One region of the Janthinobacterium sp. BHSEK genome, then DNA from elsewhere that is predicted to be linked to it. Evidence: predicted binding sites of a transcription regulator. Region 1 holds the regulator's gene; the other holds the start of a gene.
The links. Region 1 encodes sigma-54, which starts transcription at its own class of promoters, with help from an activator protein. Its sites were predicted from a motif close to TGGCANGNAANCTGCTTT; they were not measured.
Positions count from the first base shown of each region.

Region 2: pedF (cytochrome c-550 PedF) is a predicted target of sigma-54. The motif match lies at 5,425-5,442, and genes of this name have one in related genera.

Region 1 is NZ_JBWBYV010000018.1:107,582-114,766, reverse strand. It holds gene AC0V2Y_RS08900 (cation:proton antiporter domain-containing protein) at 1-1,127, opposite strand, end outside; gene AC0V2Y_RS08895 (KpsF/GutQ family sugar-phosphate isomerase) at 1,236-2,246, shown strand; gene AC0V2Y_RS08890 (KdsC family phosphatase) at 2,246-2,779, shown strand; gene lptC (LPS export ABC transporter periplasmic protein LptC) at 2,822-3,433, shown strand; gene lptA (lipopolysaccharide transport periplasmic protein LptA) at 3,459-4,040, shown strand; gene lptB (LPS export ABC transporter ATP-binding protein) at 4,040-4,795, shown strand; gene AC0V2Y_RS08870 (RNA polymerase factor sigma-54) at 4,800-6,278, shown strand; gene hpf (ribosome hibernation-promoting factor, HPF/YfiA family) at 6,348-6,707, shown strand; gene AC0V2Y_RS08860 (enoyl-CoA hydratase/isomerase family protein) at 6,844-7,185, shown strand, end outside.
Region 2 is NZ_JBWBYV010000094.1:1,013-8,197, forward strand. It holds gene rtcR (RNA repair transcriptional activator RtcR) at 1-1,025, opposite strand, end outside; gene AC0V2Y_RS25745 (RNA-binding protein) at 1,232-2,803, shown strand; gene AC0V2Y_RS25750 (RtcB family protein) at 3,076-4,311, shown strand; gene rtcA (RNA 3'-terminal phosphate cyclase) at 4,328-5,347, shown strand; gene pedF (cytochrome c-550 PedF) at 5,480-5,965, shown strand; gene AC0V2Y_RS25765 (substrate-binding periplasmic protein) at 5,991-6,824, shown strand; gene AC0V2Y_RS25770 (TonB-dependent receptor family protein) at 6,984-7,185, opposite strand, start outside.

The sequences.
Region 1 (7,185 bases):
GCCAGCATCGACAGCACCATCGAGGCCAGCACCACCTGCACGACGAACGGGTCCATCAGCTTGATGCCGCCGGCCAGGTTCAGCAGCACGAAGCCGAACTCGCCCGCCTGCGCCAGTCCCAGCCCCGTGCGCAAGGCCACGCCGTTGCTGGACCCGAACAACCGGGCCAGGCCCGCGATCAGGGCGAACTTCAGCAGCACGGGGCCGCACAGCAGCAGCAGGACCAGCCACCAGTTGTCCAGCACCACGCGGATATTGAGCAGCATGCCGACGGTGATGAAGAACAGGCCCAGCAGCACGTCGCGGAACGGTTTGATATCCTCTTCCACCTGGTGCTTGAATTCCGTCTCGGAAATGAGCATGCCGGCAACAAACGCCCCCAGGGCCAGCGACAGCCCGGCCCGCTCCGTGATCCAGGCCGCGCCCAGGGTGATCAGCAGCAGGTTGAGCATGAACAATTCCTGCGAGCGGCGCTTGGCGACGATGGTCAGCCAGCCCCGCACCATCTTCTGGCCGATGAACAGCAGCAAGATCAGCACGACCAGCGCCTTGCCGCCGGCCCAGGCCAGGGTTTCGGCCAGATTGTCCGAATCGCGCGTGAGGGCGGGAATGAGGATCAGCAGGGGCACCACGGCCAGGTCCTGGAACAGCAGAATGCCGATGATCTTGCGGCCGTGTTCGCTTTCCAGTTCCAGCCGCTCCGTGAGCATTTTCGAGACGATGGCCGTCGACGACATGGCCAGCGCACCGCCCAGGGCGAACGCGGCTTGCCAGCTCAGGTGGATGTAGGCGGACAGGTAGCGCCCGACGAACCAGCCGAAGACGACGGTGGCGATGATGGTGGTGACCACCTGCGCCATGCCAAGGCCGAAAACGATGCGCCGCATGGCGAGGAACTTGGGCAAAGAAAACTCGAGCCCGATGGAAAACATCAGGAAGACGACGCCGAACTCGGCCAGGGTGTGGCTGGCTTCGTTTTCCGCCGCCAGGCCCAGCGCATGGGGGCCGATGACGATGCCGACGGCCAGGTAGCCCAGCATGGGCGGCAAATGCAACATTCTGAAAGCGACCACGCCCAGCACGGCGCTGCCGAGTAACATCAGGGTCAGTTCAAGCGAGGAAAACATGGGTTGCCCGGTACGGTCAATGGAAATCGTTGTTTGTTGTGACTGGCAAGTTTTTTGCTTTCCTAATTCGTTTATACTTTGGGCATGAGTGTAACCCATGAAAAAACAATGCTGAAAGCTTTTGATCGAATTGACATGCAAGCGACGACCGAGCGCGCCGTCGCGCTGGCCCGCACCACCTTGCAGATCGAGTCCGACGCCATCGTTGCGCTGCACGCGCGCCTGGCCACGGACGACAGCGTGGGCCGCGCCGTGGCGCTGTTGCTGCAGTGCACGGGGCGTGTCGTCGTTTCCGGCATCGGCAAGTCCGGCCATATCGCGCGCAAGATTGCCGCCACCCTCGCTTCCACCGGCACGCCGGCCCTGTTCGTGCATCCGGCCGAAGCGGCCCATGGCGACCTGGGCATGGTCACGTCGGACGATGCTTTTATTGCCATCTCGTACTCGGGCGAATCGTCCGAGCTGATGGCCATCATGCCCGTCGTCAAGCGCATGGGCGGCGTGCTCATTTCCATGACGGGCAAGCCGAACTCCAGCCTGGCGCAGCTGGCCGACGTGCACCTGGATATTTCTGTTGAGAAAGAAGCCTGTCCGCTGAACCTGGCGCCGACGGCCAGCACCACCGTCACCCTGGCCCTGGGCGATGCGATCGCCGTGGCCTTGCTCGACTTGCGCGGCTTCAAGGAAGAAGATTTCGCCCGCTCGCACCCGGGCGGCGCCCTGGGCCGCCGCCTGCTCACGCACGTGCATGACGTCATGCGCAGCGGCGAACGGGTGCCGAAGGTGCCGGTGGAAGCCTCGCTGCTGCAGGCGCTGGAAGAGATGACGAAGAAGGGCATGGGCATGACGGCCGTCGTTGATGCGGACAACCGCCCCGTGGGCGTGTTTACGGATGGCGACTTGCGCCGCATGTTCGAGCGCGTGCAGGATTTCACGCAAGTGGCGATCCGCGACGTCATGCATGCGCAGCCGCGCAGCATCGCGCCCGAGCGCCTGGCCGTCGACGCCGTAGCCGTGATGGAGCAGTTCCGCATCAACCAGATGCTGGTCGTCGATGCCGACGGCAAGCTCGTGGGCGCGCTGCATATCCATGATCTGACGCAAGCGAAGGTGATCTGATGGAGAGCGTAGCGGACAACCTGGCGCGCGCGGCCAAGGTCAGACTGATGATCTTTGACGTCGATGGCGTGCTGACCGACGGCAGCCTGCATTTCGGCCCCGATGGCGAGATGATGAAAACGTTTAATGTGTATGATGGCCTGGGCATCAAGCTGCTGCAGGAATCGGGCGTGCAGACGGCCATCATCAGCGCGCGCCGCTCGGCCATCACGGCACGCCGGGCGCAAGACCTGGGCATTACCCATGTGCACCAGGGCGGTCACGACAAGCTGACGCCGTTTCGCGAGCTGCTGGCGCTGACGGGCTTGACGGAAGAACAATGCGGCTATATCGGCGACGACGTCATCGATGCGCCCATCCTGCGCCGCGTGGGCTTTGCCGTCAGCGTGCCGGGCGGGCGTCCGGAAGCGCAGGGCCTGGCGCACCATGTGACGCAGGCCGGCGGCGGCCGCGGCGCGGTGCGCGAGATCTGCGAATTCCTGCTGCGCGCCCAGGACAACTATGCGCGCGTCATGGCGCCGTTCCTGGAGTGAGGCGCGCCTTGCCGCCAGTGACCTTTGAAAGAGTGAAGCCCTATGCGTAAGCCAGGAGGCGCCCATCGCTGGCGCATGATTTTTACCGTGCTGGGCGCGGTCGTCGTCGCGCTGGGCAGCTTCTGGCTGCTCGAAGTGATGAACAAGAATGGCCAGGACATCAGGGCCAGCAAGCATCTGGACGAGCCCGACTATTTCATCACCAATTTCAGCCTGGTGCGCATGGATTTGACGGGTAAACCCAGCTATATCGTGTCGGGCACCAAGCTCACGCATTATCCGCTCGACGATTCGTCCGATATCGACCAGCCCTTCGTGCGCAAGCTGACGCCCGGCATGCCGCCGCTGAACATGAATGCGGAACTGGCGCATATCGACCAGGATAATACCCGGCTGCAACTGCACCGCAAGGTCGTGATCGATCGCGCGGCCAGTCCGAAGGCGCAGAACCTGACCGTGAGGACGGAAGCGCTGACGGTGTTTCCGGACGAGGAAAGAATGGAAACGGACGTGCCGGTCGATATCCTGACGGGTACTTCGCGCCTCAATGGCATCGGCATGAAGGCCAATAACGCCACCGGCGTGGTGGAAGTGCAAAATGCGCTGCGCATGGTACTCCCGCCGAAACCGCGCCCGGCCGCGGCGGCAAAATGACAGAATGAAACAAGGAAACCATACTATGAAGAACATCTTGCTGTTGAGCGTATTTTCTCTGGCCATGATGGGCGTGGCGCATGCCGAGAAGGCCGATTCCGAGAAGGAAGCCGTCATCACGGCGCGTAGCGGCCACGTCGATGACGTCAAGCAGATCCGTACCCTGACGGGCGACGTCGTGCTGGTCAAGGGCACCCTGACCATGAAGGCGGGCCGGGCCCTGATCACGGAAGACCCGCAAGGCTACCAGTTCATTACCTTCTGGGCCGATCCCGGCAAGCTGGCCACCTTCCGCCAGAAGCGCGATGGCGCGGGCGACCTGTGGGTCGAAGGCGAAGCGGAGCGCGTGGAATACGACAACAAGACGGAAGTGGTGAAACTGTTTTCCAGGGCCAAGCTGACGCGCCTGGAGGGCACGAAAGTGACCGACGTGGCCAATGGCGCCTTCATCTCGTATGACAGCCGCAAGGAAGTGTTTGCGATGGAAAATTCCAACAGCGGCACCAGCACCCCCGATGGCGGCAGCGTGCGCATGGTGATCCAGCCGAAGACCAAGGCGCCCGCGGCGGAGAAAGCGCCGGCCACGCCTGCGCCAGGAACGAAATAATGGACAATACTCGTTGCGGCAGTACCCTGATCGTTCGCGGGCTGCAAAAAACCTATGGCAAGCGGCAAGTCGTGCATGACGTCTCGCTGCAAGTCGAATGCGGCGAAGTGGTGGGGCTGCTGGGCCCGAACGGCGCCGGCAAGACCACGTCGTTCTACATGATCGTCGGCCTGGTGCCGTCCGATGGCGGCAGCATCGATATCAGCGGCGTGGACATTTCCAGCCTGCCGATCCACCGCCGCGCGCAGATGGGCCTGTCGTACCTGCCGCAGGAAGCGTCCGTGTTCCGCAAGCTGACGGTGGAAGACAATATCCGTGCCGTGCTGGAAATCCAGACCGTCGAAGGCCGCCCCCTGAAGAAGGCCGAGATCGAGGAGCGCCTGGATAAACTGCTGGCCGACCTGCAGATTGAAAAGCTGCGCGAGAACCAGGCCCTGTCCCTGTCGGGCGGCGAGCGCCGCCGCGTGGAAATCGCCCGCGCGCTGGCCACCGATCCCCGTTTCGTGCTGCTCGACGAGCCCTTCGCCGGCGTCGATCCGATCGCCGTCATCGAGATCCAGCGCATCGTGCGCTTCTTGAAGGAGCGCAATATCGGCGTGCTGATCACCGATCATAATGTGCGCGAGACGCTGGGTATTTGCGACCGTGCCTACATCATCAACCAGGGCTCGGTGCTGGCGTCGGGACGCCCCGACGACATCATCGCCAACGAGTCGGTACGCCGGGTCTATCTGGGCGAACACTTCCGCATGTGAGCCAATGAAACAATCATTGCAGCTGCGCACTTCGCAGCATCTGGCACTGACGCCGCAGTTGCAGCAATCGATACGCCTGTTGCAATTGTCTACCCTGGAATTGCACCAGGAACTCGAGCAGCTGCTGACGGACAATCCCTTGCTCGAGCGCCTCGACGATCCGCTCGACCGTTCGCTGCGCCTGCTGTCCGACGGGGCCTTGAGTTCCACGGCCGCGCCGGCCGAAGCGCCGCCCCAGCCGCCAGGCCAGGAGGCGCCCGCAGCGCCGGCCGAAGCGGAAACGTTTGACGGCGAGGGGGGCGACGGCGCGGCCGCCGCGGATGGCGGCGACAGCGACTGGAGCGAGGCGAGCCGGGGCAAGGCGCCCGACGACGAAGATTCCCGTCCGCAATTGGAGGCCCACCACTGCACCCTGCGCGAGCACCTGATGGAGCAGATGCGCGTGACGGTGCTCGAGTTGCGCGACCGTGCGCTGGTCGAGCTGATCATCGACGCGCTCGACGACAATGGCTATCTGGAAGAGTCGCTCGACGACATCCTGGCGCGCCTGCCGGAAGAGCTGGAAATCGACGCCGACGAGATGCGCACGGCCTTGTCGCTGCTGCAAAGTTTCGATCCGCCGGGCGTGGGCGCGCGCAATGCGTCCGAATGCCTGGCGCTGCAGATCAAGCGCTTGCCGCACGTCGCCATGGTGACGCGGCGCATGGCCCTCGTCATCGTGGAAAAGCACCTGGCCTGGTTTGCCCAGCGCGATTTCAACAAGCTGAAGAAAGCCCTCGATTGCGACGAGGAAGACTTGCGCGAGGCGCAGACGGTGATTCGCCAGTGCAATCCGCACCCGGGCGCCGTGTTCGCCTCGGACGTGTCCGACTATGTGGTGCCCGACGTCGTCGTCAAGCGCGCGCGCAATGGCTGGCAAGTCACCCTGAACAACGACGTCATGCCGCGCCTGCGCGTCAACGCCATGTACGCCAACCTGCTCAAGCAGGGCAAGGGCGAGGGCGCCATGGGCGCACAGTTGCAGGAAGCCAAGTGGCTGATCAAGAATATGCGCCAGCGCTTCGACACGATCCTGCGCGTGGCGCAGGCGATAGTAGAAAGGCAAAAGAACTTTTTCTCGCATGGGGCCGTTGCCATGCGCCCCCTTGTGCTCCGTGAAATAGCTGATACACTGGGTTTACACGAGAGTACTATCTCGCGGGTAACAACTCAAAAGTACATGCTGACCCCGCACGGCATGTTCGAGTTGAAATATTTCTTTGGTAGCCACGTCGCCACCGAAGCGGGGGGCGAAGCGTCATCGACGGCGATACGGGCATTGATCGTGCAACTGACAGGAGCAGAAGACCCTAAAAATCCTTTATCCGACAGTAAGATTGCGGACATGCTGGGGGAACAAGGCATGGTGATTGCGCGACGTACTGTTGCCAAATACCGGGAAGCATTGAAAATTCCGCCAGTGAGCCTGCGTAAGTGTTTGTAAGTTTTTTTCGGTTCCTCTGCGGGCCGGATAGGATGGACCGCACGAACCCGATCATCTTTAGGAGTGTGTATGAATCTCACCATCAGCGGACATCATCTCGAAGTGACACCAGCCATCCGTGAATACGTACAAACGAAGCTGGAGCGCGTGAAACGTCATTTCGATCAAGTCATCGATATCGCCGTGATTCTGACCGTGGATAACCTCAAAGAGAAAGAAAAACGTCAAAAGGCCGAAGTCAACCTGCGTCTGAGTGGCAAAACCGTCTATGTGGAAAGCCTGGCGCAAGACCTGTATGCCGCGATCGATGCCCTGATCGACAAGCTCGATAGGCAAGTGATGAAATACAAAACCAAAGTGCAAGGGCACGGTAAAGAGGCGATCAAGCATCTGCCAGACAACTCGGAAGAAGAATTCGCCGCCGCCTAAGCGGCCTGCGACTTTCAACCGGTTGTGATCAACTAAGGGCGCACATTGCGCCCTTTTTTGCGCCCGTCCCTGTCGAACGCAATGTTCCCCGCGCAGGGGCTAGAATGTTGGCACTTTCACTTCTTTCCATCCTGCCATGAGCGACTTCGTCCAGACCTCCATCCGCCACCGCACGGGGCACATCGTGCTCGACCGTCCGAAAGCCTTGAATTCCCTGTCGCTGGAGATGGTGCGGGCCCTGAGCGCGGCCTTGCTGGCCTGGCGCGACGACCCGCAGGTGGACGCCGTGGTGATCCGCTCCAGCAGCGAGAAAGCCCTGTGCGCCGGCGGCGACATCCGTTTCTTTTACGATGCGGGCCTGGCCACGCCGCAAGGCGGCAGCGCCCAGCTGGAAGATTTCTTTACAGAAGAATATGCTTTAAATCATCTGATTCACTTCTACCCGAAACCGTATATCGCCGTGATGGACGGCGTGGTG
Region 2 (7,185 bases), on a different contig from region 1:
CCGGCGGCCACTTCTTTTCCCAGGTCGCGGTTGGTGCCGGCGATCAGCTGGAAGTCGCTTTTCACCTCCGTATCCGCACCAACAGGAAAGAAGCGCTTTTCTTCGATGGCTTTCAGCAACATCGCCTGTTCATCGAGTCCCAGTTCGCCGATTTCATCGAGAAACAGCAAGCCCTTGTTCGCGCTGCGCAGCAAGCCTGGCCGATCCGCGCCGGCGCCCGTGAATGCCCCCTTGATATGGCCGAACAAGGTAGAGGCTGCGCCATCGCCATGCAGGGTGGCGCAATTGAGGTCGATGAATTTTCCGTCGATCTGGTGACGCGATTTTTTCAGTTCATAGATGCGGCGCGCAAGAAAGGACTTGCCGGCACCGGTAGGTCCCATCAGCAGCATGGGTGCGCGCGACTTGATGGCGACGCGTTCGATTTCCTCGATCATGCTGTTGAACCTGGCATTGCGCGTGGCGATGCCGGACTTCAGGAAGGCCACGCCCTCGGCCTGTTCGCGCGTAAAGCGCTGGGCGATCTGGTCGTAGCGCGACAGATCGAGGTCGATCAGCGTGTAGTTGCCCGGATTGCCGGCGGCCTGCCGTTTTGGCGGCGACGTCTGCACGAGGCGGCCCGGGAAATAGCGGGCTTCCGTCATCAGGAACATGCAGATTTGCGCCACGTGGCTACCAGTGGTGATGTGGATCCAGTACTCCTCCTTGTCCGGATCGAAGGCGTAGCTGTTGGCAAAATCGTAGAGCGCGCCGTACACGTCCTCAAAATCCCAGGCATCGCTGATGGGTAGTTCATGGGCGACCAGCCTTGTTTCAGGCGAGACGCTGGCGATGTCCTGCGATACCTGGCGCACCAGGCTGGCAAACTGCTCGCCGGCGTACAGCAGCTCAAAGCGGTCGATGATCTTGTCTTCGTGCTGGGTCAGGGCGACGCTGGGGCGCCACTTTTCCCAGCGCGCCGCTCCTCTGCCATTGTCGAGCTGTGTGCCGAGAAAACCGATGACGACGGTACGTTTTGCTTGCATAGTTGGGATAAACATTTATCTTAAAAGATAATTGTATTCCAAATCACCGTGGCAGGGATATTTTCAACGCACAGCTTACGTGAAAATATTATTTAATGAAATCAATGGTTTATGGAAATGTTTGAGGAAATATTGAAAGCTGGCACGGCGTTTGCAATAGAGGAGATACCAACGAGATAAACGTAGAGAGCAGAGAGGAACGAAAAATGGCCAACGCCCACTTATTCCAGAGCGCACAACAGACCGCGGCCTTGCCATCGGCACTGGCACGCAATGCCGAAGGCGCGCCGGCCTATGCGCTGACGCCCCGGCATCAGCTGGCGCAATACGCGGCCACCGGCTGCCTGAACACGACGTTCTATGCCAGCGCCGAAGCGCAGCTGGCGATGGTACTGGAACTGTGCAAGGCCGTCGAACCAGCCTTCATCGCGCAAACGGCCGTGTACTGCCGCGAGCGGGGCTATATGAAAGACATGCCGGCCTTGCTGGTGGCCGTGCTGGCGGGGCAGGGCGCTGCAGAATTGACGCAGGCCTTCCAGCGCGTGATTAACAACGGCAGGATGCTGCGCAACTTCGTGCAGATCATGCGTTCGGGCGCCGTGGGCCGCAAGTCGCTGGGATCGCGTCCGAAAAAGCTGGTGCAAGCCTGGTTGAACGGCGCATCCGAGCAGGCCTTGCTGGCCGCCGCCGTGGGTAACGCGCCATCGCTGGCCGACGTGGTGAAGATGGTGCACCCGAAACCGCAGGCAGCGTGGCGGGAGGCATTCTTTGCCTGGCTGATCGGCAAGGAATACCAACGCGATGCCTTGCCGCCGGCACTGGCCGCGTTCGAGGCATACAAGGCCGATCCTGTGCTGTCGATACCGGCAGTGCCGTTCCAGATGCTGACGGCGTTGCCCCTGAACGCGGAAAGCTGGGCGCAGATCGCGCGCCAGGGCGGCTGGCAGATGGTGCGCATGAATCTGAATACCTTTGCCCGCCATGGCGTGTACGACTTAGCCGGTATGCCGGAACTGATCGCCGCCAAGCTGCGCGATCCCGAGGCGATCGCCAGCTCGCGCGTGTTTCCCTACCAGCTGATGTCGGCGTACATGGCGGCCGGCGAGAATGTGCCGGCCGTCGTGCGCGATGCGCTGGAACAGGCGCTGGAAATATCGCTGGCGAACGTGCCGCGGATTGCCGGCAAGGTGGTGGTGTGTCCCGACGTTTCCGGCTCGATGGCCTCGCCCGTCAGCGGTTTTCGCGGCAGCGCCACCTCGAACGTGCGCTGCATCGACGTGGCTGCCCTGGTGGCGGCAGCCATGCTGCGCAAGAATCCGGACGCCGTGGTGCTGCCGTTCGAGCACAACGTGGTGCAGTGCGCACTTGGCGCCGATGACAGCGTGATGGCGAATGCGGCCAGGCTGGCGGCCATCGGCGGTGGCGGCACCAATTGCAGCGCGCCCCTGCTGCGCATGAATGGCAGGAAGGAGCTGGCCGACCTGGTGATCTATGTGTCCGATAATGAATCGTGGATCGACGCGAAGCGCAGCGGCGCCACGGCGACGATGGGACAGTGGAATGTCTTCAAGCAGCGTAATCCGCAGGCAAAGCTGGTATGCATCGATATTTCGCCGCACGCCACGACCCAGGCGATGGAGCGCGAGGATATCCTGAATATCGGCGGTTTTTCCGACGACGTATTCAGGATCATCGCCGCCTTTGCCGCGGGACAGCTGGACCCGGTCCACTGGGTGGGAGAAATCGCCGCCATCGATATCGCGGCACCAAGTTGTTGAAGTAAAGCGCATGAATGCGGACAAGACTACATGAGAGACGTCCTGTCCAAGCTTGTCATGCGCCGCAGTACCCCGAATGCCGACAGGATTACATCGATCAGCCGCGTCAAACCGGCCTGCCAGCCGCAGTGCGCCTGGCAGAAAATCCTGTCCCCCCTTGTCGGATTGTCGTACTGATGAATGCCGGTGGAACTACATCCAGAGCCGATGCGTCGGCAATGTTTCACCAATCCTTGTCATCACCCCCTATACAATAGAAGAAGAGCATAGCGATGAAAAACGAAGAATACGAAGTTCTGCATACCGAAGGCAGCCGTCCAGTGAAGATGTGGACGCGTGGCGTGCCTGTCGAAGAAGCGGCCAAAAAACAATTGCGCAACACGGCGACCCTGCCGTTCATCTACAAGCACATCGCCGTCATGCCCGATGTCCACCTGGGTAAAGGGTCGACCATCGGCAGCGTGATCCCTACCCTGGGCGCGGTGATTCCGGCGGCCGTGGGCGTGGATATCGGTTGCGGCATGATGGCGGCGAAAACCACGCTGACGGCGAATGATCTGCCTGATAACCTGGGGCCGCTGCGCAGCGCCATCGAGCGCGCCATTCCGCACGGGATGTCGCCGAAGACGCGCGGTCACCGCGGCCGCGACGAAGGTTCCTGGCATACGCCGCCCTCGGTGGTCGACGCCGCTTGGCTGCAGCTGAAGGATGAATTCGACGCCATCTGCCTGAAAACGCCCAAGCTGAAAAACACGAACAATTATCGTCACCTGGGAACTTTGGGTAGCGGTAATCACTTCGTCGAAGTGTGCCTCGATGAACAGGGCTCTGTATGGTTCATGCTGCATTCCGGTTCGCGCGGCGTGGGTAATGCCATCGGTACGCATTTCATCGAACTGGCCAAGCAGGATATGCGTACCCATTTTATTAACCTGCCCGACCAGGACCTGGCGTATCTGGCCGAAGGCACGCAGCATTACGACGATTACGTGGAAGCGGTGGGCTGGGCCCAGCGTTTCGCGCGCAACAACCGCGAAGTGATGATGCAAAACCTGATCACGGCCGTGCGCACCGTCATCCATAAACCGTTCCAGACGCACGTGGAAGCCGTCAACTGCCACCATAACTATGTGCAGAAGGAGCACCACTTCGGCAAGGACGTGCTGGTCACGCGCAAGGGCGCCGTCTCGGCCCGCGCCGGCGAACTGGGGATCATTCCTGGTTCCATGGGCGCGAAGAGTTTTATCGTGCGCGGCAAGGGTAATGCGGACAGTTTCCATAGCTGCAGCCACGGTGCGGGACGCACGATGAGCCGCACGGAAGCGAAGCGGCGCTTCAACCTGGCCGACCAGATCCGCGCCACGCAAGGCGTGGAATGCCGCAAGGATGAGAACGTGATCGATGAAATTCCGATGGCCTACAAGGATATCGATGCGGTGATGCTGGCGCAGCGCGAGCTGGTCGACGTCGTGCATATCCTGAAGCAGGTCGTTTGCGTCAAAGGTTAACAGAGAGAAAGTAGAGATGATAGAAATTGATGGAGCGCAAGGTGAAGGCGGCGGACAGATTTTGCGCTCGGCGCTGAGCCTGTCGATGATTACGGGACAGCCGTTCCGGCTGATTAACATTCGCGCGGGACGGGACAAGCCCGGCTTGCTGCGCCAGCATTTGCTGGCCGTGCAGGCGGCGGCCGCCATTTGCGGGGCGCGCACGACGCCGGTGGCGCTGCGCGCAGCCAGCCTGGAATTCGTGCCTGGCCCCATACGCGGCGGCGATTACCGCTTTGCCATCGGCAGTGCCGGCAGTTGCACCCTGGTACTGCAAACCCTGTTGCCAGCCCTGCTGCATGCGGATGGGCCGTCCACCGTGCGCATCAGCGGCGGCACGCACAATGCCATGGCACCGCCCGTGCATTTCCTGCAGCGCGCGTATGGCCGCATCCTGGCGCAGATGGGCGCCGATGTCGATATCGCCCTGCAACGCTATGGATTTCATCCCGCGGGCGGCGGCGAGGTGATGGCCACCGTGCAACCATGCCAGCGCTTGCGGCCCATTTCACTGCTGCAGCGCGGCGAGCGGAAGGCCGGGTATGCGGAAAGCGTGGTGGCGGGCGTGCATGTGAACGTGGCGCAGCGCGAGCTCGAACGTATCGCCGACGGCATGGGGTGGAGCGGCAAGCAGTTGCGCCTCGTCGGCTTGCCGGCGGAGCAGGGACCGGGCAACGTCCTGTTGCTGACATTGGAACATGAGCACGTCACGGAAGTATTTACGTCGTTCGGCGAAAAATCCTTGCTGGCCGAATCCGTGGCCAAGCGCCTGTTGAACGAGGTGCGCGCCTATCTCAAGACGGACGCGGCCGTGGGCGAGCACCTGGCCGACCAGCTCTTGCTGCCGATGGCGCTGGCCGGTGGAGGTACTTTCAGCTGCAACAAGGTGTCGCAGCATGCGCTGACGAATGCGGAAGTGATTGCCAGATTTTTACCCGTGCGTATTACTTTCGAGCAGCAGGAGCGGGCCAGCATCTGCACGGTGGCCGCCGCCTGACGTACGCGGTGACACAAATACCTGTTGCAGCTGTTCCAAATTGATACATGGGCAGCCAGATGTGGGGCACGCAAGCATGGCATGGCATTTGCTCTTCTTTGGATATTCACTAAAAAAACCAAGGAGACCAGCATGACCTATTCCATCCGCACCCTGCTCGGCGTGGCCGCCGCCGGCGCCGTTGCCCTCACTTCCCTGCTGACCTTGCCGCATGCCTATGCGCATGGCAATGTCACGCCGCAAGGCGTCGACACCACGGGCTTGCCCAAGGTGGGCGACAAGTGGCTCGAGCAAAACCCGTATCGGGGCAACAAGCTGGCCCTGACAGTGGGCACGTCGGCCTATAACCAGAATTGCGCGCGCTGCCACGGCATCGAAGCCATCTCGGGCGGTATCGCGCCGGACTTGCGCCAGCTGGACCGCGATTGCTTCAGTATCAAGAATGAGACAAAGAAACAGGCTTGCTATAAGGAAACGGACAATTACTATCTCACCACCATCCGCCACGGTAAAGTGCGCAATGGCGCCGTGTACATGCCGCCGTTCGAAGGCGTGTTCAACCAGGAAGCCATGTGGGCCATCAAGACCTATCTGGAAACCCGCCGCGAGTCCAATTAAGCCGAATTGATCACGAAGGAGTCCCATGCGTTCATTTCAACTCCGGGGCACGCGCGCAATGCTGTCGCTCGCCTGCCTGGCGCTGTGCGCCGCCGCGCCGGCGCGCGCCGACTGGCAGAAAGTGCAGCAGTCGGGCAGCCTGAAAGTGGCGGTGTACAACGAGTTCGCGCCGTTTTCCGACAAGGGCACGGGCATCGATATCGACATTGCCGAAGCGCTGGCGAAAAAGCTGGGCTTGAAACTGAGCTTGCTGCCATTTCCCGCCGGCGAAAACCTCAACGATGATTTGCGCAATATGGTGTGGAAGGGGCATTACCTCGGTTATGGCCCCGCCGACGTGATGCTGCACGTGCCGGTCGACAAGAAATTGATGGCGGATAACGACAAGGTCGAGATCTTCGCGCCGTACTACGTGGAAACCGTGCGCCTGGCGCGCAGCGCGCATGCCGTGCCGCAATTCGATGGCGTCGCCTCGCTGGCTGGCAAGCGTATCGGCGTGGAAAAGGTCTCGATCGCCGCCATGCTGATGCTGGGCGAGGACAATGGCAAGTATCGCGACGATGTGCGCATCTTCGATACGGCCGCCGAAGCCTTGCAGCAATTGCAAGCAGGCAAGCTCGACGCCGTGCTGGCGAATCGCTCGGAAATCGAGTCGGTGCTCAAAAGCGATCCCGCTTTCCCCTTGAGCGAAGTGGCGTTCGCCCGCTTGCCGCGTGCCGGCTGGGCCGTGGGCCTGGCCGTCAGCAAGCAACAGCTCGATGTAGCCAAGTTACTGCAGGCGGCCATGAACGAGATGGCGGCCAGCGGCGAATTGAAAGCCATCTTTGAGAAGTATGGCGTGAAGGAAGCGCGGCCGTAGCAGACTATGCTGAATGGTAAAAGCCCGCGCTTCGGAAGAGGCGCGGGCTTTTTCATGAGAACGCCTGAAAAATGTTCAGGGCAAGGCGCATTGCCGCAGGCAGTACGAATAGTACGACAAGGCAATGCAACGCCGCCATGGACTTTTTCTCAGGTGTTCTTAAAAGGAGTATTGGGCGCTCACACCCAACAACCAGTTACGGCCCGGCGCCGCTTCATAGTAGCGCTTGTTGCTGTCGCCGACGATGACGGAACCCACGTAGGTCTTGTCGAAAAGATTGTTCAGGCGGGCAAACTCTTTGAAGCGCCAATTCCCTACGTTTTGTTTGGCGTTGAAGCGCGCATTGAACACCGTGTAGCCG